Regions from separate parts of the uncultured Intestinibacter sp. genome, predicted to be linked through region 3. Evidence: riboswitches for the same ligand, from Rfam matches in the RefSeq annotation. Region 3 holds a riboswitch; each other region holds the start of a gene.
What was found. Region 3 has a riboswitch for FMN ahead of RDX53_RS02830 (ECF transporter S component). Riboswitches for the same ligand answer to the same signal wherever they lie in the genome.

Region 1 (7,988 bases), on a different contig from region 3:
ACCAGTTTATTATTCTGGAGTTATGAGTGTAATTCATAGAAATTGTGGAGATGCATTATTTAATAAAATGGGTGCATGTTCTCTGATAAAAACATTATGTTCATCAGCAAAAGTGGCGGGATATAACTCTGTTATGGGTAATACTGGTGCATTAGATCCAAGAGAATTAAAAGATAGTGACTACTATATAGTTTGGGGAAGCAACATGAAGGCAACGCGTATTCAAGCATTGCCAGACATTATTAATGCGAGAAAATTAGGCAAAAAGGTCGTTCTTATAGAAACTTATTCAAAACCAATGCAAGGCTACTGCGACCAAGTCATATTAATAAAACCGGGGACAGATGGGGCATTGGCACTTTCTATGATGAACGTCATGGTTAAGGAAAATCTACAAGATGAACAATTTTTATTGGAAAAAGCAGAAGGATACGAAGAATTTAAAGAAACATTAAAACAATATACACCAGAGTGGGCAGAGGGTATAACTGGTATTCCAAAGGATATAATTATAAATTTAGCAAGAGAATATGCAAGTGCAAAATCACCAGCCATTATTCTTGGAAGTGGAAACTCTAGATATACAAATGGGGGAATGACAGTTAGACTTATAACAATATTATCAATCTTTACAGGAGCTATAAAATATCCTGGTGGAGGTATATGTGGGACATCACCGACATCTTCATCATATATAGATACAGATATAGTTGCTCGCCCAGATTTTAGAGAAAATAATGCGAGGATGGTAAATCTAAATCAAGTTTCATCAGCCTTAGTAGACGAAAAAAATCCAATAAAAAGTGTATTTGTATATGCATCAAATCCAGTAGGATCTATCAGTAATCAAAATAAAATGATTAGAGGACTTATGAGAGATGATTTATTTACAGTAGTACATGAAAGGTTTATAACTGATACAGCAAAATATGCAGATATAATATTACCAGCTACTTTTTCTGTTGAACAAGATGATGTATATACTTCTTATGGATATTGTACTGTAGCAACTGCAAAGAAGATTATACAACCGCCGTCTCAGTGCAAAAGTAACTGGGAAACTTTCAGTTTACTTGCAAAATACATGGGTTATAAAGACGATTATTTTTATAAAACAGAAAGAGAAATTTTTGATGAATTAATTCAAAAATCATTAGAAAAAGTAGACGACTTAGATAAGACTCAAAAAGATATTTTAAGAAGCGGAGGAGCAGTTTCAACTCCATTTGAAAACCGTTTAGATATAAAAAATAAATCAAGCAAAATAAAAATTATAAATGACGAAATGGAAGAAAGAATTCCACGATATATAGAAAATATAGGACAGGAATATCCACTAAATTTAGTCGCTGTTCCAAGCTGTGAAACATTAAACTCTATATTTTTAGAAAAAGATAAAGTGATAAAACAAAGGGGAAAAATAAAAGTTAAGATAAATTCTAAAAATGCACTAGAGAGAAATATACAAGATGGGGATGAAATAATTTGTTTCAATAATCTAGGTGAAGTTGGATTCATTGCAGAAATAACTGATACAGTAGCGATAAATACTGTCATAGCAGAAGGTGTGTATAATATGGATTTTGCGATAAATGGCAAATTAGTAAATGCACTTCATGATGATAGATTATCAGATATTGGAGAAGCTACAACATTAAATTCAAACACTGTAGAAATAAAAAAGTCAGAAAAACTAGTATATCAATAAAAAATGCATTAAAATAATTAGAGAGAATAACAAAATAAAAAATTAACTAGAAGGGGAAATATTATGTATAGTATAGGCGTAGATGTTGGAGGAACAGGAATAAAAATAGGAGTAGTAAACGAACTAGGCGATATTCTTTATAGAAGTACATGTGAGACAGATGTAAAAGGTGGATTTAATAAAATTATTGCAGACATTAAATTTGCAATTGAAAATATAATAAACGAAAATCATATAGAACATGGGCAAATTAAATCTATAGGATTTGGAATACCTGGTTATATAGACAGACATGGTAAGGCGAATTGTGTAAATTTAAATTGGAAAAAAGTCGACTTTATACAACAATTAAAAGAAAGTTTTCCACAATTTGATGTTTTTGCTGACAATGATGCTACTGTTGCAGGTCTAGCAGAAAGTAAGTTTGGAAGTACAAAAGATACAGACACATCAGTTGTTCTTACGTTGGGAACTGGAGTAGGTGGAGCAATTATTATAAATGGAAGACCGTTTAGTGGTGTTCATGGTGTTGGTTCTGAAATAGGGCATATGATTATTGGAGATGGATGGTATAAATGCAACTGTGGAAATGAAGGTTGCTTTGAAAGTTACTGCTCAGCTACAGCAATTATAAAATATGCTCAAAAACTTCTGGAAGAAGGATATAAAAGTTCAATACTAGCTATGTGTGAAAATAATTTATCTAATATAAATGCAAAGATGATTTTTGATGCATATGCACAAAATGACGAAGTAGCAATATTAGTTATAAATAGATTCAAAAGCTATCTAGCTAAAGGAATAGCAAATATAGTAAATACTCTAGATCCAGGAATAATCGCAATAGGTGGAGGCGTATCTAAATCAGAAGATATTATCTTAGATGGATTAAAAGAGATGGTAAGGGGGCATCTTGTTTATAAAGAAGAGGAGTTTGCAGATATTGTAATAGCTACTTTAGGCAATGATGCTGGAATAATTGGAGCTGCAATATTAGGGCAATAAAATAAAAATAAGTCCGAGTTATTTTATAATTTCTCGGACTTACTTTATATTAAAATAAAATTTTCTATCTAAATCCAAAGAATCCATAGTTAAATCTATTAAAATTTCTTCAATTGCAGTTAGAGTAGCAACTATGAAAATCATAAATAAATTTAAACCCATAGTAGGTACGAATCTAAATAAAATAACAAAAATCATAATCATATCAGGTATACTATCCAATTTTGCCCCAAGTTTACTTGTTGCATTAAATTTTCGGGCGATAAACCCATCTAATACATCTAAAATTCCGCAAATTATATAAATAAATATAAATAATAATTTTTTAGGATTTAAATAAATTAAAAATAGGGAAAAAAATATTCTAAATGATGAGAGAATATTAGGGATAAATTTCATGAAATCACATCTTTCTAAAATTAAATTATATCTATAAGTATAGCAATACCAACCGTTTTATTCATTTATTATAAAAAATAAAAATAAATTAGGAAAAAGTGATTGACAGATTAAGACAGACTTACTATAATTTAAATCAAGATAATGATAATTAATATCAAATATAAATAATTCACAATAAAGATTAATAATCAAAGGAAGGTGGAAATTTAAAATGAGTAAAATAGCAGTAGTATATTGGAGTGGAACAGGAAACACAGAAGCAATGGCTAATTTAATAGCTGATGGTATAAAAGAAGCAGGCGCTGAAGTTGAAGTAGCTACAAGTGATTGCTTTGGAATAGATGATGTAGATAATTATGAAAAAATAGTATTAGGTTGCCCATCAATGGGAGATGAAGAATTAGAGGATTCAGAATTTGAACCAATGTATTCATCAATAAAACCAAAATTAAATGGTAAAAAAGTAGCATTATTCGGATCTTATGGATGGGGAGAATGTGACTGGATGAGAGATTGGGAAGCTGATGCTAAAGCGGCTGGTGCAGTTTTAATGTCAGAAGAAGGATTAACAGTTAATGAAACACCAGAAGGAGACGCTTGTGACGAGTGTAAAGCTTATGGTAAAAAAATAGCACAAGCATAATAAAAATATAAAACCCTAAATATATTCAAAAAAGAGAGTAGATGTAAGAATAGAAATATTTTTAATACATATAGTATTTTATAAATACTACTAATATATGTTTAATATGTAAATATAGTTTATATTGTTTTAAAACCGAAAAATAAAATTTAAAAAGTTAAAAATAAAAATTAAAAATAAAAGTTAAAAAATAAAAAAGTAAATAAAAGTGTTCAAAAAATAAAACTTTAGAGAGATTTAAGCCATATCGAGGGAGGATAAAAAATAGGCAACTATTTTTTAAACCTCCCTTTTCCTCTTTAAAATGTTTTTATTGACATATATTTACAATAATACTACCATCAAATTATAAATAAAAATATATGTCTTCGGGGCAGGGTGAAATTCCCTACCGGCGGTAAAGCCCGCGAACTATTTTTATAGTTGATTTGGTGAAATTCCAAAGCCGACAGTAAAGTCTGGATGAGAGAAGAATGTTTTAGAATTTAGGTAATATGTAGCTCGGAGATATTTTCTTCGAGCTTTTTTAATCCGAAGATATAAGAAATTTGGAGGCATAGTAAATGACGAAGTATTATATTGGATTTGATTGTGGAACTCAAAGTACAAAGACAGCTTTGTATAGGGATGATATGGTTTGTATGGCAAAAACACAAATAGCAACTAATTTAAAATGTCCAAAACCAGAGTGGCTTGAAATGGATGTCGATGATTATTTAGATGGTGTAATTGAAGGTATAAAATACTGTATTGAAGCTAGTGGTATAGATCCCAAAGACATAAGAGCTATTTGTGGAGATGGTGTAATCTGTGGGATTGTAGGTGTAGATAAAAATTTAAACCCTATAACTCCATACATAAATTATCTAGATTCTAGAACAAAAGAAGATGCAAAATGGTTAAATGAAAATGTAGAAAATATATGGGCAAGTGAAAGTGGAAATGCGTATGTAGATTCGTTTTATCCACCATTATTTGCGCGTTGGTTTTTAAAAAATATAGAAGGGTTCAGAGAAAATGGTGCAAAACTTTTGAATAATGGACCTTATGTTTTGGCAAAATTAGCAGGATTAAAAGCTGATGATGCATTTATAGATTGGGCGACTATTTCGGGATGGGCGCTTGGTTATGATGTTATAAATAAAAAATGGTCAGAAAAGCAAATGAAACTTTTAGATATACCTATGAGGATGTTGCCTAAAATAGTTAAGCCATGGGATATTGTAGGGAATCTATGTGATGAAATGGCAGAAAAATTGGGATTACCATCTGGAATACCTATCGTAGCAGGTGCAGGTGATACAATGCAATCTAATATCGCTTGCGGAATAATAAATCCAAACATGGCATCTGATGTAGCAGGGACTTGTTCAATGTTTACTGTAACAACAGATCAAATAAATGAAAAATTGAGCACAAAAGACTCTGGTCTAATTTTCTGTAGTGGAACATTGCCAGATACTTATTTTTACTGGGGATACATAAGAACTGGCGGGTTATCGCTTAGATGGTTTAGAGATAATATTTGTGATAAGGTTGGTGAATCTTCTTATTATGATGAACTACAACAAAAGGCTGAAAAAGTTAAGCCAGGATGTGAAGGTGTATTATTTCTTCCTTATCTACAAGGTGGTTCTGTAGGAATAGAAAATGCAAGTGGAGCGTTTTTAAATTTGACAACAAATACGGACCAAGGAATTATGTGGCGTGCTGTGCTTGAGGCGATAGGTTATGATTATATTTATGTTGCAGACATGTATAGAAATGCAGGGTGTAATTTAGATAGAATTGTTGTGACAGAAGGAGGCAGCAAAAGTTCTTTATGGAATCAAATTAAGGCCGACATGCTAGGAAGTGAAGTAGTAACATTAGAAAATGTCGAAGGTGCAGTACTTTCGGATGCAATACTTGCCGCTTATGCAGTAGGTGACATACACGATTTGAAAAAAGCACTTTTAGATGTAGTTAAAGTTAAAAAAGTTTATACTCCAAATAAAGAAAATACTAAATTTTATAGAGAGATGTTTAAAATTCAACAACAAATAATAAGAAATGATATGAAAAGTGTATTTAATCAACTAGAAAAAATGAGAAGTTTATAAATAGATTTAAAAGGAGCCCTATATATTTTATATATAGGGGGTTATTGTTTGTGGAAAAAATTAGAATTAAATTCGTTGACACATATTCAACACAGTGCTACTATCATAGTGTAAAAATTAAAACAGGGAATTAGGGGGCAAAATGAGGGTATCAAAAGATCCAGAAATAAGAAAACAGGAAATTATAGATGTAGCTATGCAAGTTTTTGCAGAAAAGGGATACGAGACAACAACAATGAAGGATATAGCAAAGGCAGCTGATGTGGTACCTGGTTTGTGCTATCACTATTTTAAAAATAAGCATGAATTATATGAAACAGCAGTAACCCAATATGCTAAAGAATGTAGCGAGCCATTTTTGATTTTATTTAGTAAAATAGATTTATCTTTAGATGAGATAATAAAAAAATTAAAAAGGGTTATGATACAAGGAGAAGAAAATTACAAGTATAAAAAGTTCTTTGATAAGACAGATAATGAAATTTTCCACAAACAACTAGAATTTTACATGTCAAAAGAAATAGAAAGACCTATGAAAAAGTATATTCAACATAAAGTAGATAAGGGAGAACTTCAAGTAGAAGATGTTAATTTATTTACAAAATTTTTTATAGGTGGTCAAATGGCTGTTATAAATTGTAATGAAGAAGAATTTAATGATAAGATAGAATTTTTATCAAACATAATTAATGCTTTTAAAAAATAAATTTAAAAATATATAACTAAAAGAGTAGTCTATACAGGCTGCTTATTTTTTTGTAAAAAATATTAAATAATGGTTGACAACTATGCTTGTCATATCATATTATTAATTATGACAAGAATAATTGTCATAATGACAAAAATAATAGTCAGGAGGGGTTATATGCCATTATATAATCGTTTAAAAGAATATAGAGCAAAGATAAAAGTAAACCAAACAGAAATGGGAAATTTAGTCGGAGTATCGAGACAAACAATTAGTCAAATTGAGCGTGGTGATTATTCACCATCAGTAACACTAGCACTTAAGATTGCGAAAGTCTTAAATGTAAGTGTAGAAGATATTTTCAGTTATGAGGAGGAAAAATAAATGAATAATAATCGTGTAGAAGAAATTAAAAAAGAAGATAAGAAGGCTTTTAAAAGTTTTATCATTGTAATGATTATATCAGCGATGGGAGGAGCTATAATAGGTGGAGGCTCTATATATTTACAAAAACATATTGGAGATGAGTTATCAGATTTTCTTCTAAATATACTTATGACAATTACACCTTATGCAAGTTTAGTGTTATCTATATTAGTAACAATAGTGAGTGTTATTGTTTATAATAGCTCAAGAAAAAAATTAAAATTATGGAATCAATCAGATGAACAAGATGAAATTATAGATAATATAGAAGTAAAATTATCATACGTATTATTATTTGCGTCAGTAAATTTAATAATTGGATTCTTCTTCTTTGGAGCTGGAATGGGATTATTATCTGAAGACTCATATGCAAAAGTAATTTCATTTTTCATTGGGTTCGTAGTATGTATATTATCAACTATATTAATTCAAAATAAGGTTGTTAACTTAGAAAAAGAAATAAATCCATTTTTAAATGGTAGTGTATATGATTTTAAATTTAGCAAAAAATGGATTGATAGCTGTGATGAGGCAATAAAATTAAATATATACAAAAGTTCTTTTAAAGCCCATAAATCAGTTACTAATACATGCTTAATACTTTGGATAATATGTGTAATTGGATATGATTTCTTTGATTTTGGAATTATGCCACTAGTAATGGTTACAATTATATGGTTAGTTCAAACAGTTTCTTATTGTAGAGAATCAATTAAATGTTCAAAAAATAATCTTTAGGAAGTAGAGGATCATCACTTATATATAATTTCGGTGTAATAAGTATTTCTTATTGTATATGTTTTGGAATGAAGGCTGGCATAATTATAGGAATGACAATAAAGAAAAGCAAGGCGTATAAATAAATTATAGAAAAGTAGGTTAACTAAACCTACTTTTTTTATGAGCGAAAATTATCTTTATATGTAAATATTTACAAAAATAAGTTGAAATAATACGATAATGATAATTGTTATTGAATAATAATTAAAATATATTAACAATTAAAATCAATAT
Region 2 (7,988 bases), on a different contig from region 3:
TATTAATATTAAAAAATATAAAACAAGCATTTAAAAGTGAAGAACTTAGATGGTATATATTAATAATAGTAGTATTTACAGGAATAATTACAATCAATACATTAGGTGTGTATGGAAGTGTAGCTCAATCATTTAGATACTCCATATTCCAAGTTGCATCTATAATAACTACTACTGGTTTTGCAACTACTGATTTTGGAATGTGGCCTATGTTATCACAAATTTTAATATTACTTCTGATGGTAGTTGGAGCTTGTGCAGGTTCTACAGGTGGAGGTATGAAGATATCTCGTATTATGATACTTATAAAATCTGCAAAGTCGAGTGTTAAAAAGATGGTCAGCCCAAGAAGTGTAAGTACAATAAATGTTGAAGGAAAACCAGTAGATAAGCAAGTACTTGACTTTGCTTACTCATACTTTGTTGTATATGCATTGATATTCTTTGCATCAGTATTATTATTATCATTTGAAAACTTAGATATAGTTACGACATTTACTGCACCACTTACTTGTCTAGGTAATGTTGGACCAGGATTTGGTGATTTGATAGGGCCTGTTGGAAACTTTGCATCACTATCTAATTTTTCTAAGATAGTATTGAGTTTTGACATGTTAGCGGGACGTTTAGAATTATTCCCAATGATATTGCTTTGCTATAGTATAAAAGATTTTATAAGCAACTCAATTAAAGAAACTGTAAAAAGATAATATAAATTTTAAAATGCTATTCTCTAAATTATAGATGATAAAACAGAGAATAGCATTTTTATTATAAAAAATAATGAAAAATTTCTTATAAAATGTGCAAAAAAGTAAGAATTAATACAAAGTTTTACATAAAATGAAAAAAAATAAAAAAATAATACAATAAATAAATGATATATATGACAAAAAATATTATAATTAAAGTAGTATAAACTTTATGAAACATAATTATTGTTTCGTGTTATCTATGAGGGGAGTAATTAGTATGAAAAATGAAAATAATGTTGAACTTGTTTCACCTATAGGGGAAACTTGTAAAAGGGTTGATTTAAGAAAGGCTATGGTGCCTATTTGTGATGAGAAATTATCACCATTTGCATCATATGTAGGGGATACACATAAATTAAATAAACCTAAAAAAAATACAACAAAGGTGGAGGCAGACTTTTTACTAGAGAAAGGACATATTGGGGAAATTGAAAAGGCAATTTTATTTACAATAAATCGTCTAGTATTTGCAACATCATTACAGATTACTTATTATCTGAAAAAAAGTGGTTATCAAATAGAGTCAAAAACAGTGGCTAGAAAGCTGACAAGGCTAAAAGAAAAGAGCTTTGTAAGACAGATAGAGTTTGTGTCTGAAAATAGTATTAGTTCGTATAAAGCGTATTATTTAGGATATCATGGGACTGGTCTATTAAGAGCGTTAGATGTAAAAACGTATTCTCAAGGATATGTAAGTGAAATAAAGACATTTAAAATTAAATCTATCTTGGCATCTAATCAATTATTGACTCAAGTTATGAATGATGATTTAGAGTTTGAAGTATCTAAGGTTATAGTAAATGATAATATTAGAGGATGCATAGTTAGACCTCAGTCAATTTTAAAATTTAAGGATCATACTTTTTTAGTTGAAGTAGTTAGAAAGACTCCAGATTGGAAGGAGAAACTAAATCAAAAACTATCGAGATATGATGTAGTCTTAGAAAACTACCAAAATCTAAATGTAGAATTTAAAACAAAACCAACACTTATAATACAAGGTGAGTCTTATGAGCATATGTTTGAAATAATGAAACTATATGAAGAAAATAATTATGAACATATAGATATAATATTTACTTTTGATAGAATATTATTATATCAATTGGAAAATGCATTCTTTGTTATAAGTAAAGACACACATAAAAAAGGTATTTTATCGTTTTTATTTAGAGGGAGAAAGAAGTAGAAAAAAGTAGAAAAAAGTAGAAATAGGTAGAAATAAGTAAAAAAATGAATTTTTTTATCTAAAAATCGGGGAAATTGTTATAAATACAAAAATTCAAATATAGTTCATGTAAAATTTACATTAAATTCATATTGGAACTGTATTATTTAAGTATAGAAAGACTAGCTTAATAATTTACTTAAATACCCAGATAATGATAGATTCCCTCACACTCTTTTATCTATCATTATCAATTTGAGCCCTGTACCCTCGTTAATCAGGGCTTTTTTTTTACAGATTTTTAATTAAATAAATTTCTCATTTTTTTCAAATAACTTTAAAAAGGTAAAAAATTCTTATATAATATAAGTATTAATGAGAATTTTATATTTTTTTGTAGATTTATGTATATTTTTAGTATATATTAAAATAATTTGATTTGGAGAGGTGAGATTGTGGAAAGAACATTGATATGTGGAATTTTACTATTTGGAGTATTATTTTTATTAAATACAAAACTTGCTAAAATTTCAAGTAAAAAGATGCCTTTTAAGCTAGGAGTTTTCTTTTCTATTTTAACTCTGCTGTTCTTGGCAGTTGGGGGGATAAATGACCAATTTGGAACTATGTCATTTGTAACTTTTGTTCTTACAATAGGATGCTTTTTCTTAAGTTTTATTCAAGGTATGATAAAAATGTTTAATGGAAAAGGCGATGTAGTTTTAATGTTTTGTCTTTTAGTAATAATATTATGTGAATGCTATATTAAAGTGGATCCATATGGTTCTATTTTATATACAATATTTAAAAAGAACATAGATATACAACAGATAGAAATATACGCTATTATAGGATTTATAATATTTTTATCAACAAAAATATTCGCTGGTATTTTCTTTAAAAAGGACTTAGCTTTTTTAAATAAAAAGAAATTCCAAGTGAAAGATGGAAAAGGGAAATAACTTTATTAAAAGTTTTATACATAAACTAAAAAAGCACTAGTCTAAAAAAGACAGTGCTTTTTATATATTACAATATATTTTATTTAAGAGAAAATACAATAATTATACTTTTTACGTTAATTTAAGCGATATTAAGAATATCATACTTGAATATTATTGGTTTACAAGTATTATATATCTTGTTATTCCAGCCAAATTGAAGAAAAAAGTTAACTTCTAAATCCTTTTCTGTTTTTGATGAATCTATTGCAATTAATGCTTTTGTTATGGTTTTATTAGTATATCCTAGATTCTTTAATGCTTCTGTAATCTCGTTGTCCATATTTTGCATTATAGCCAAAGTATCATCATAATTCTCATCAAATAATGATTTTAAATTAGATATTAAGTGTATAGAACATTGGGTTTGTTCATATAAGAAGTTTATTGAATGAAGGTAGCCCTTATCTCTACTTATTATATAATACTCAATATTTTTTTTAGTATTAGATCCGATTAATAGTCCTAAACAACTTACCAATTGAAAATCAAGACAATTTTTGCCGCCAGATTCTATATGTATATTTTTTATAGTGGCTTTTGTTTCTATAGTTTTTATTAAATTGTTATGAAAATTGTGAACAATAGTCTTATCTGTTGTAAAAAGTATTATTAAATCATTTTCATCTAAATAATTAGCTCCTTTTAGTGAACGTATATTTACGTTCTCTGTATCTACTAAAAAAATCTTTTGCATTTTTAATCTCCCTTATTAATTTTTAAAATAATGAGCTCATCTATTTAGAATTATTTACAAAAAAAAATTTTATATACCATATTTTAAAATCTATAGAAAAATTTATTTCTTAAATTTAGAATAATATTAAGAAATAATTTTTATTAAGATGAAGGGGGCAAAGGGTCAAAATTAAAAGTAATTTTGATTTTATAGAATTATGAATGAAAATAAAGATAAGGCGATAGATTTTGATAAAAAATTAAAAGAAAAATTAGGGAGAGACTTAAAACAGGAAGTAGATAATGGTGAGTATGATAAACTAATAGACTATATTATAAAGGCTTATAATGAAGGGCTAAATGTGTTTTATGAGGAGGGTATTAAAGAATTTTTTGATAAATTTGCTAAAACAAATGATAAAAATTTAAGCTCTATAATAGGCATACTAGATTCACAAAGAGAAACAATAACAAATTTAAATAAAAAAATACAAAATCAAGAAAAGCGAATTGCTAAATTAGAAAAAGAAATAGAATTAATTAAAAAGAAATAAAATTAATTTTGAAAAAAATAGATAATAAATTGCAAATTATTTCAAAATGTGTTACATTACAGATATAAGTTAATAAAGATGAATTTAAAATATTCTTCAGGGCAGGGTGCAATTCCCGACCGGCGGTATAGCCCGCGAGCTACGATTGTAGTTGATTTGGTGAGATTCCAAAGCCGACAGTAAAGTCTGGATGAGAGAAGATAAAAAATGATAAAAACAAATTTAAGTTAGTTTTAGTATCATTTTAATTATTGAACGTATAGCCCTGATTATATCAGGGCTTTTTTGATTGTAAAAAAATGGTTATAAAATATGCTGATGTAAATTCATTATAGAGAAAGAAGGAATTCTTATGAAATTTGACTCAAAATCTCAAGAAGATAATTACTATATGAAAAAGGCTTTAGAGCTTGCGAAATTGGGAATTGGTGCAGTAAATCCAAATCCATTAGTAGGATGCATTATAGTTAAAAATAATAAAATAATTGGACAAGGATATCATATGGAATATGGTCAAGCACATGCGGAAGTAAATGCAATAAATAGTGCTAAGGAAGATATAAAAGATTCTACAGTGTATGTTACATTAGAACCTTGTTCACATTTTGGCAAAACACCTCCATGTGCAGATAATTTAATAAGGCATAAGGTTAAAAGAGTTGTAATTTGTAATACAGATCCCAATCCACTAGTAGCAGGAGGCGGAATAAAAAAATTACGAGAATCTGGAATTGAAGTTACAACAGGGATTTTAAAAGAAGAAGGTCTAAAGTTAAATGAGGTATTTTTTCACTACATAAAAAACAATAAACCATTAGTTATTTCAAAAACTGCTGTTAGTATGGATGGAAAAATAGCGACTAAACATATGGAATCTAAGTGGATTTCAAACGAAAAATCTAGACAAATGACGCATGAATTTAGAAATAAATATATGGCTATTATGGTAGGTATAAATACCGTTTTAAAAGATAACCCGAGTTTGACAACTAGGATAGAAAATCAAAAAACTAGAAATCCGATAAGAATAGTAATCGATACTAATTTAAAAATTCCTATGGACTTAAACTTAGTAAAAGATAAAAAAGCAAAAACAATAATTTTTACATGCAAAAACGACTTAAGCAAGATAAACTTACTCAAAGAAAACAATGTAGATGTATATATTTCACCAAAAGATGAATCAGGAGTAGATTTAAATTTTGTAATAAAAAAATTGGGTGAATTAAAAATAGATTCAGTATTAGTCGAAGGTGGGGCGACTTTAAATGACAGTTTATTTAGAAAAAATTTAGTTGATAAAGTTAAAATATTTATGGCTCCGAAGATAATAGGAGGAAAGGATGCACCTAGTTTTGTATCTGGAATGGGAATTGAGAGTTTGAGTGATGCAATAAACTTACATATTACAAATACAACAATGATAGATAATGATATTTTGATAGAGGCAGATGTAATTAAATAAATTTGATTACAGAGAGGAGGTATTATGTTTACTGGAATTGTCGAAGAAGTCGGAATAGTTAAAAATATTACGGCGAGTGGTAAAAGTGGGAAGATAAGAATTTGTGCAAATAAAGTTTTAGAAGATGTAAATCTAGGTGATTCTATAGCGGTTAATGGAGTATGCTTAACAGTTTGTGAAGTATTTCAAAATGAATTTGTAGCAGATGTGATGATGGAAACTGTAAGAGCGACAAATTTAAGCACATTAACAAGAAATTCAAAAGTAAATCTGGAAAGAGCTATGAGCTTATCATCGAGATTTGGAGGACATATAGTTACAGGTCACGTGGATACAACAGGAACAATAATAGATTTTAAAAAAGAAGAAAATGCAGTTTGGATTAGTATAAAATCTGATGAAAGCTTTTTAGATTATGTCGTTTATAAAGGCTCAATAACTATAGATGGCGTAAGTCTTACGGTAGCTTTTGTAGATAAAAAAATCCTAAAAGTATCAATAATACCTCACACAAAAGAAAGTACAACGCTTTTAGAAAAAAAGGTAGGAGACTTAGTAAATTTAGAAAGTGATATTATTGGTAAGTATGTAAAGAGATTTATGATAAATTTTAATGAAGGTGAAAAAGAAAAAAATAAAAGTAATATAGATTTAGATTTTCTAATGAAAAATGGATTTTAATAATATAGGGGTGATTTTATGAGAAGATTTAATACAGTATTAGAAGCGATAGAAGATTTAAAGCAAGGAAAAATGATAATTGTTGTAGATGATGAAGACAGAGAAAATGAGGGCGATTTACTTATGGCCGCTGATAAAGTTACACCAGAAGCGATAAACTTTATGACTAAATACGGTAGAGGGCTTATATGTATGCCTGCTTTAAAAGAAAAATTTGATCAAATAAATCTACCACTTATGGTCAGAAATAACACAGATTCTTTTAAAACAGCATTTACTATTTCTATAGATGGAACAAATACAACAACAGGAATATCAGCATTTGATAGATGCGAGACAATAAGACAGTTTGTAAATAAAGATGCAAAAGAATCAGATTTTAATACACCTGGTCATATGTTTCCATTAGTAGCAAAAGACGGTGGTGTTCTTGTTAGAAATGGACATACAGAGGCTGCAGTAGACTTAGCAAAAATTGCAGGATTTTCACCAGTAGGCGTTATATGTGAAATTTTAAAAGAAGATGGAACAATGGCTAGAGTAGATGATTTAATGAAATTTAAAGACGAGCATGATTTAAAAATAATAACTATAGCTGATTTAATCAAATATAGAAAAATTACAGAGATAACAGCAGAGAGAGTTAGTAGCGCAAAATTACCGACAAGTTACGGAATATTTGAAATAATCGGATATAGAGATAAATACAACGGTGAAGAACATGTAGCCCTTAAATATGGAGATTTAGACAGTGAAGATGTATTAGTTAGAGTACATTCAGAGTGTTTAACTGGGGATGCTTTTCACTCAATAAAATGTGATTGTGGAAAACAACTAAACTCTGCTATGGAGGCAATTGCTAAAAATGGAAGCGGACTTGTAATCTACCTTAGACAAGAGGGACGAGGAATCGGTCTTATAAATAAAATTAGAGCTTATCATATGCAAGATAAGGGATACGATACAATAGAGGCAAATTTAGTTTTAGGATTTGAAAATGATTTGAGAGATTTTAATATGGCTGCTCAAATATTAAAAGATTTAGGAATACATAGTATAAGACTTTTAAGTAATAACCCAGATAAACTAGGTCAACTAGAGGAATATGGAATAAAAATAAATGAAAGAGTCTCAACAGAAGAAGAAATAACAAAATACAATATAGATTATTTAAGAACAAAACGAGATAAAATGGGGCATATGCTAGATATAGGATAAGAATATATGCTTATTATTAATATAAATTCAATTTAAATATCTCAGAATATGAAATATAGATTTAGATTAAATAGAGTATGTAATTATAAAGTAAAAATAATTTTAAAATATATAAATCAGTAAAATTGGGAGGAAAATAATATGATATATGAAGGAAAATTAAATGGAAGTGGATTAAAAATAGGTATAGTAGCAGCTCGTTTCAATGAGTTTATAGTATCTAAATTAGTGTCAGGAGCACAAGATTGCCTATATCGCCACAATGTAGCAAAAGAAGATATCGAATTAGCATGGGTTCCAGGTGCATTTGAAATACCACTTGTTGCACAAGCAATGGCGAGAACTAAAAAATACGATGCAATCATATGCTTAGGTTGTGTTATAAGAGGGGCAACTTCTCACTATGATTATGTTTGTAATGAAGTATCAAAAGGAATAGCAAAGGTGTCTTTAGATGAAAATATGCCA
Region 3 (7,988 bases):
TCAAGATTCTATATAGGACTTGACGATGATCTTATGAGATTATTCGGTAGCGAAAGAATACAAGGTGTTGTTGAAAGAATAGGTTTAGAAGAAGATATGCCTATCGAACACAAAATGTTAACTAAATCAATTGAAAATGCACAAAAGAAAGTCGAAGGTAGAAACTTCGGTATAAGAAAACATGTACTTCAATATGATGATGTTATGAATAAACAAAGACAAGTTATATATGCTGAAAGAAGTAGCGTTCTTGAAGGAGAAGATATACACGAATATATCCAATCTATGATAAAAGACAGAATAGGTGCTGCTGTTGAAGCATATACAGAAGATAAAAAAGTAGATTACACAGAATTAAAAAACTACCTATATACTTCATTTATGCCAGCTGAAAGTTTAGAAGTTGAAGGACTAGAAACTTTACAAGGTGAAGAATTAATCGAAAAAATCTACGAAATAGCACTTGCTATATACAAAGAAAAAGAAGAAGTTATCACACCAGAAAGAATGAGAGAAATAGAAAGAATCATACTTTTACAATGTGTTGATAGTCACTGGATTGACCACATAGATGCTATGGATCAATTACGTCAAGGTATAGGACTTCGTGCTTTAGGTCAACAAGACCCAGTAATAGCATACAAACTAGAAGGATTCAATATGTTTGACGAAATGGTTGACCAAATAAGACAAGATACAGTTAGATACTTATTCGGAATAACTATAGAAAAACAACCAACTGAAAGAAAACAAATAGTTGATGTTGATACAATAGAAGCTCCAACTGATGAACCTAAACAACCAGTTGTTAAGGAAACAAAAGTAGGAAGAAATGACCTTTGCCCATGTGGAAGTGGTAAGAAATATAAAAACTGCTGTGGCAAAAACTAGGAGGATCTAATGCTAAGAGAATTAGATTATAGACAGTCAGTTGAGACAATGTCTAAAGATTTAACAGAATTGGGTGTTTCCCTTTGACATCGCTTCAAAGAAAGCACAAATTCAAAAATACGAAGAAGAAATAAATAAACAAGATTTTTGGGATGATAACGAAAGAGCTCAAAAAATTCTTCAACAAAACAGCGATTTAAAAAACATAATCTCTGAATATGAAGAATTAAACTCTAACTTAGAAGACATAGAAGTTTTAATAGAACTTGGTCTTGAGGAAGAGGATGAGTCGATTGAACGTGACATCGAAAAATCTATAAAAACACTTGAAGATAAAATAGATGAAGTTAAAATAAAAACTTTATTAAATGGAAAATACGATGCCAATAATGCTGTTTTATCTATAAATGCTGGAACTGGTGGATTAGATGCACAAGATTGTGCACAAATGATACTTAGAATGTACCTTAGATGGGCTGACCAAAATAACTTCAAGGTCAAAACATTAGACATGATAAGTGACCCAGAGGCAGGGATAAAAAGTGTTACGCTACTGATTCAAGGAACAAATGCTTACGGGTATCTAAAAAGTGAAAAAGGCGTTCATAGAATCGTCAGAATATCACCTTTTGATGCATCAGGAAAAAGACATACATCTTTCGTTTCAGTAGATGTTACGCCAGAGCTTGATGACAAGATTGATGTTGAGATAAATCCTAATGATTTAAAAATCGACACATATAGATCATCTGGAGCTGGAGGACAGCACGTAAACAAAACTGATTCTGCGGTTAGAATAACTCATATTCCAACAGGAATTGTTGTTCAATGCCAAAATGAACGTTCACAATTTGCCAATAAAGACACTGCAATGAAGATGTTAAAAGGTAAATTGATTCATTTAAAAGAATTAGAAAACAAAGAAAGAATTGAGGACATCCAGGGTAAATATTCACAAATAACATGGGGTAGCCAAATAAGGTCCTATGTATTCCAACCTTATAAATTAGTGAAGGACCACAGAACTAATGCGGAGATTGGAAACGTGGATAGCGTAATGGATGGAAATATCAATTTATTCATAAATGAATATTTAAAAATGAATAAAATGAAAAATCAATAAAAAATAATACAGGGGGGCTACAAATACACGTGGCTCCCTGTTTTTTAAAGGAGTTGTTTGGGTTGGATATATATAACATTTTAGAAAAAGAGTTTAAGATTAAAAGGGAGTATATAGATAACACTATAAAACTAATTGATGAAGGAAATACAATCCCTTTCATTGCAAGATATAGAAAAGAAATGACAGGCGAGATGAGCGATGTCACTTTAAGACAGTTAAACGAAAGACTTACTTATCTTAGAAATTTAGAAAGCAGAAAAGAAGATGTAACTAGAATAATAGATGAGCAAGGAAAATTAACTGAAGAACTAAAAACTAATATAGCAAAAGCAAAAACACTTCAAGAAGTTGAAGATATTTATGCTCCTTATAAACAAAAGAAAAGAACAAGAGCAACAATAGCTAAGGAAAAAGGATTAGAACCTTTAGCTCAATCTCTATTAAAACAAGATATAGCTGATATAAATATGGAGGCCTCTAATTATATAAACACAGAAAAAGGTGTAGAAAATGTTGAAGATGCACTTAAAGGAGCTTTAGACATAATCGCTGAAGTTGTGTCTGATGATGCAGAAATAAGAAAATACATAAGAAAATTAGCTATAGACCATGGTATTGTCGTAACTCAAAATACAACTGACGAAAAATCAGTTTATGACATGTACTATGATTATAGTGAGCCAGTTAGAACAATGGCATCACATAGAGTTCTTGCAATAAATAGAGGAGAAAAGGAAAACTTCTTAAAAGTTAAGTTAGAAATAGATAACGACAAAGTATTAAATTATATAGAAAATAAATACATAAATAAAAACAATTCAAAAAATAAGACAGAAATTCTATCAGCTATCGAGGATTCATACAAAAGACTTATTTTCCCTTCTATAGAAAGAGAGATAAGAGCTTATTTAACAGAAAATGCACAAGAGAGAGCAATCAGTGTATTTGGTGAAAATATAAAAAATCTACTATTACAACCACCGCTAAAAGGCAAGGTAGTTATGGGATTTGACCCTGGTTATGTAAATGGATGTAAAATAGCTGTTGTAGATAGAAATGGTAAATTCCTTGATCAATCAATAGTATATCCACATAAACCACAGGCAAAAATGGAATCAGCTAAAAAGACAGTTGTAGATTTAGTCAAAAAATATGACATAGATGTAATAGCAATCGGTAATGGTACTGCATCTAGAGAGTCTGAAAAAATGATAGCTGATTTAATAAAAGAAGAAAACTTAAATACTCAATATGTAATTGTTAGTGAGGCTGGAGCATCAATATACTCTGCATCAGAATTGGCAGCAGAAGAACATCCAGACATCAATGTATCTATAAGAGGTGCAATTTCAATAGGTAGAAGACTTCAAGACCCACTTGCAGAACTTGTAAAAATAGAGCCACAAAATATAGGTGTTGGACAATATCAACACGACCTAAATAAAAAGAGACTTACAGAAGTTTTAGATGGAGTTGTTGAGGACTCTGTTAATAGTGTTGGTGTTGATTTAAATACAGCATCTTATTCATTACTTGAACATGTTTCTGGAATAAGCAAAACAGTGGCAAAAAATATAGTTACATATAGAGAAGAAAATGGAGCATTTACATCAAGAGCCCAACTTAAAAAAGTTAAAAGACTTGGACCAAGTGCATTTGTTCAATGTGCTGGATTTATGAGAATTGCTGATGGTAAAAATCCACTAGATAATACTGGTGTCCATCCTGAAAGTTATGATGTTTGTAAAAAGATGATAGAGATGTTAGGCTATACTATGGATGATATCGAAAGCAAAAATATTGATGATATAGACGATAGAGTTAAAAATATAGGTCTAAAAGAAATAAGCAAAAAATTAGAAGTAGGAGAGCCTACTTTAAAAGATATAATTTTAGAAATTAAGAAACCAGGTCGTGATCCTAGAGATGAAGGTATGAAACCTATATTAAGAACAGATGTATTAAAAATTGAAGATATACAAGAAGGCATGGTGCTTAAAGGTACTGTCAGAAATGTCGTTGATTTTGGTGCATTTGTCGATATAGGAATTAAAAACGACGGACTTGTTCACAAATCACAAATGAGCAATAAATTTGTAAAAGATCCAATGGAAGTAGTATCTGTTGGTGATGTTGTAGATGTTAAAGTTATAGGAATAGATTTAGATAAGGGACGCGTTTCATTATCTATGAAACTGTAATTATAAAATCTGTGTAATTAGAAAATCCGCTTTCGCATATTAAAATGCGGATGCGGATTTTTGTTATACTATTTATGTTGTACATCTTGTTTTAGAATCATTTATATGTTAACTTAGAAACACGATATTTAAAAAATAAACAACAAATAACTTGAGATAGATTATAAAAATATAATAAAATTGGAGGCATATAGTGTTACTTATAAAAAATGGAACAGTAAATACAATTACTAAAGGAATACAGAAAATAGGAATATTAATAAAAGATAAAAAAATAGTAGCAATGGGGGAAAAACTAAATTCATTAAGCACAGAGTTTGTACTTGATGGTGAAGTTATAGGAAGAGAAGATGACTACGAAGAGCTTAACAAGGAACTGAGAGCTAATGGTGAGTTTGATTTTGACCCAAATACGGATACATTAGAAATAATAGATGCACAAGGGCAATTCATCTATCCAGGGTTTATCGATGCACACACTCATTTAGGTCTTTGGGAAGACGGAATGGGAGTAGAAGGTGCTGATGGAAACGAAGAAACTGACCCTATAACACCACACTTAAATGTAATCGACGGAATAAATCCAATGGATAGAACATTTAAAGAGGCGTATGAAGGTGGAATAACAGCAGTTTGCACAACTCCTGGAAGTGCAAATGTTATGGGTGGACAAGCAGCTGCAATCAAAACTTTTGGTAGAAGAATAGACAAAATGATAATCAAAAATCCAGTTGCATCAAAAGTTGCATTTGGTGAAAATCCAAAATCATGCTACGGTTCAAATGATAATACACCACAGACAAGAATGGCGATTGCTGCATTACTTAGAGAGAATTTAAGAAAGGCAGAAGAATATTTATTTGACTTAAAATCGGCAGAAGAAGATGAAGATATAGATAAGCCAGAATTTGATATAAAATTAGAATCGCTTATACCTGTGTTAAAAAAGGAAATACCTTTAAAAGCACATGCACACAGAGCTGACGATATGTTCACAGCGATAAGAATTGCTCAAGAATTCGATTTAAAACTTACACTAGATCACTGCACAGAGGGGCACATGATAGTGGAAGAATTATTAGAAGAAGATTATCCACTTATAGTAGGTCCATCTTTATCAGAAAGATCAAAAATTGAGCTTAGAAACTTAACTTTTGAAACTGCTGGGATTTTATCAAATGCAGGGAAGGATATCTGCATAATGACAGACCATCCAGTAATCCCACTGCAATATCTACCTATATGTGCGGGATTAGCTGTTAAATACGGTATGAAACAAGAAAAAGCATTAGAGGCGATAACTATAAATCCAGCAAAAGTTTTAGGAATAGAAGACAGAGTTGGTTCTATAGAAGTTGGAAAAGATGCCGATATAGTAATTTGGGACGGAAACCCACTAGAAATCCAAAGTAATGTTTTATACACAATAATAGATGGAAAAGTCGTTTATAAAAGATAAATTAAATGTAAAATCTAAGCATTAAAAAGTAATAAAAAAGTAATTAGAAAGTAACTAATAAAACATTAAAAATAATTAATAAGAATAATGTAATTAGTAAAAAGATAATATAATAATGTAATTAGTGAAAAAATAATATTAAGGAAACAATAACATTAAGTTATAATTAAAATAAATAATTATAATTTAAATTCAAAAAATAATATTGTGTAAACAAAAAAATAAAAATTTATATCTAATATATGCTAAAAATAATATTCAATATATAAAAAAATATGGAATTAATAAGAATAATGTATAAATGTAGCATGTGAAAATATTAATTTTGTTGACAGAAATTATTACATTGATTATTATAATAATTGAATAGGAAAATAAAATAACTAGAAAAATTCTTCGGGGCAGGGTGAGATTCCCTACCGGCGGTAAAGCCCGCGAGCTATTTAATTAGTTGATTTGGTGAAATTCCAAAGCCGACAGTAGAGTCTGGATGAGAGAAGAGAGTTATAAATTTAAAAGATTTATTTATTATGATTGCTCATAAAACTCGAAGAAGAAGATTCTCTCGAGTTTTTTTATTTGACCTATAATAATTTATTTTATTGGAGGTTATGTATTATGCAACAAAGTGTAAATACTCATAAATCAAAAAGAACAATGTCTACTAGAGTGATAGCTCAGATAGGAATTTTGGCAGCTATATCTTATTTTTTAAGATTTTTAGAAGTGCCATTACCAATATTCCCATCATTTTTAAAACTTGATTTATCAGATATAGTAGCAGTATTCGGTGGATTATCAATGGGACCTGTTGCAGGTTTTATAGTAGTCGTAATCAAAAACTTATTACAAGCAGTTTCAGGAAGTACAACTGGAGGCGTTGGTGAAATAGCAAACATATTAATCGCAGGACCATATGTATTAATGGTATGCTTTATATGTAGAAAAGCTAAAACTTATAAAAATGTATTAATCGGTGGTGTTTTAGGAACAATACTTATGGCGATAGTCGGTGCAGTAGTAGATTATTACATAGTATTCCCATTATACGGATTAGTAATGCCAATGGATGTAATAATAAGCATGGGTACAGTATTAAACCACAGAGTTACAGATTTATTCACTTTTATGATTTGGTTAGTAATACCGTTTAATATATTAAAAGGTGCAATCATGACAGTGGTAATTTTACCATTATATAAAAAGATGGAAAGAATATTAAGAGTTAAATAGATTTATAAAAATAAACCTGTCCTTTTGTTAGGGCAGGTTTTTTAGTTTCCATCGAGTTAATGAAAAGTATAAGGCTAGCGACATATCTCATACTTTTTTTAGGTTATAATAAATATAGTCTTATACATTGAAAAAATAACGTATAAGCCTATAAAACTACTAAAAAGTATAATATAATAATATTTGGTTTATATTTAAACTGTAGAGTGTAATAAATAACATTAATTTCACCTTATAGTTTAAATAGTAGATTAGATACGGAGATGAAAATATGAAAAACACACAGATGATAAAGAATATATACTTAAATAACGATCAAGAAACTAGGGAGATTGGTTTTAAGTTAGGTAAACTTTTAAAGCCAGGGAGCATAGTTTGTTTAATCGGTGATTTAGGTGCAGGAAAAACAACAATGACTCAAAGTTTGGCAGAGGCACTAGAAGTAGATGACTATATCACAAGTCCAACTTTCACAATAGTGAACCAATACGAAGGAAAAATGCCACTATATCATTTCGACGTATACAGAATTGGATGTAGCGAGGAAATGTACGATATAGGATTTGAAGAATACATAAATGGTGACGGTGTATGTATAATCGAATGGGCAAATATAATCGAGGACATACTACCAGATGAATACTTAAAAATAGAATTAAACTACAAAGACATGGGAAGAGAGATGACGCTTATTCCTTATGGCGAAGAATATGAAAAAATAGTTGAGGAGTTGACTAAATAATGAAGATTTTAGGGATAGATACATCATCTATGGCGGCAAGTGTAGCTGTTATAGAAGACAATAAATTAATTTGTGAATATACAATTAACACTAAAAAAACTCATTCACAAAAACTTATGCCAATGATAGAAAATATGCTAGGTTTAAGTGATTTAAATGTGCGTGAGATTGATGCGATTGCAGTTTGTGAAGGTCCAGGTTCTTTCACAGGGCTTAGAATTGGTATGGCAACAGCAAAGGCAATAGCTCATGTTAACGATATACCCGTGATAGGAGTTAATTCACTAGAGGCTTTAGCAGCAAATATGAACCTTTGTGATAAAAAAATATGCTCAA

Region 1: linked by a shared signal. The riboswitch ahead of RDX53_RS03425 (FGGY-family carbohydrate kinase) and the one ahead of RDX53_RS02830 (ECF transporter S component) in region 3 are both predicted to bind FMN.
Region 2: linked by a shared signal. The riboswitch ahead of ribD (bifunctional diaminohydroxyphosphoribosylaminopyrimidine deaminase/5-amino-6-(5-phosphoribosylamino)uracil reductase RibD) and the one ahead of RDX53_RS02830 (ECF transporter S component) in region 3 are both predicted to bind FMN.

The regions. Positions count from the first base shown of each region.
Region 1 is NZ_CABQXJ010000010.1:37,280-45,267, reverse strand. Features, by position in the region: gene RDX53_RS03445 (molybdopterin-dependent oxidoreductase) at 1-1,708, shown strand, start outside; gene RDX53_RS03440 (ROK family protein) at 1,772-2,713, shown strand; gene RDX53_RS03435 (CDP-alcohol phosphatidyltransferase family protein) at 2,753-3,112, opposite strand; gene RDX53_RS03430 (flavodoxin) at 3,327-3,758, shown strand; FMN riboswitch at 4,119-4,236, shown strand; gene RDX53_RS03425 (FGGY-family carbohydrate kinase) at 4,322-5,860, shown strand; gene RDX53_RS03420 (TetR/AcrR family transcriptional regulator) at 6,003-6,566, shown strand; gene RDX53_RS03415 (helix-turn-helix transcriptional regulator) at 6,726-6,932, shown strand; gene RDX53_RS03410 (DUF3169 family protein) at 6,933-7,712, shown strand.
Region 2 is NZ_CABQXJ010000041.1:15,059-23,046, forward strand. Features, by position in the region: gene RDX53_RS08600 (TrkH family potassium uptake protein) at 1-710, shown strand, start outside; gene RDX53_RS08605 (replication-relaxation family protein) at 973-1,944, shown strand; gene RDX53_RS08610 (hypothetical protein) at 2,379-2,885, shown strand; gene RDX53_RS08615 (PIN domain-containing protein) at 3,007-3,621, opposite strand; gene RDX53_RS08620 (hypothetical protein) at 3,821-4,156, shown strand; FMN riboswitch at 4,245-4,362, shown strand; gene ribD (bifunctional diaminohydroxyphosphoribosylaminopyrimidine deaminase/5-amino-6-(5-phosphoribosylamino)uracil reductase RibD) at 4,509-5,621, shown strand; gene RDX53_RS08630 (riboflavin synthase) at 5,646-6,302, shown strand; gene RDX53_RS08635 (bifunctional 3,4-dihydroxy-2-butanone-4-phosphate synthase/GTP cyclohydrolase II) at 6,321-7,520, shown strand; gene ribE (6,7-dimethyl-8-ribityllumazine synthase) at 7,662-7,988, shown strand, end outside.
Region 3 is NZ_CABQXJ010000008.1:31,906-39,893, forward strand. Features, by position in the region: gene secA (preprotein translocase subunit SecA) at 1-891, shown strand, start outside; one part of gene prfB (peptide chain release factor 2) at 901-975, shown strand; one part of gene prfB (peptide chain release factor 2) at 977-2,014, shown strand; gene RDX53_RS02820 (Tex family protein) at 2,077-4,218, shown strand; gene RDX53_RS02825 (amidohydrolase) at 4,412-5,677, shown strand; FMN riboswitch at 6,066-6,183, shown strand; gene RDX53_RS02830 (ECF transporter S component) at 6,296-6,910, shown strand; gene tsaE (tRNA (adenosine(37)-N6)-threonylcarbamoyltransferase complex ATPase subunit type 1 TsaE) at 7,200-7,652, shown strand; gene tsaB (tRNA (adenosine(37)-N6)-threonylcarbamoyltransferase complex dimerization subunit type 1 TsaB) at 7,652-7,988, shown strand, end outside.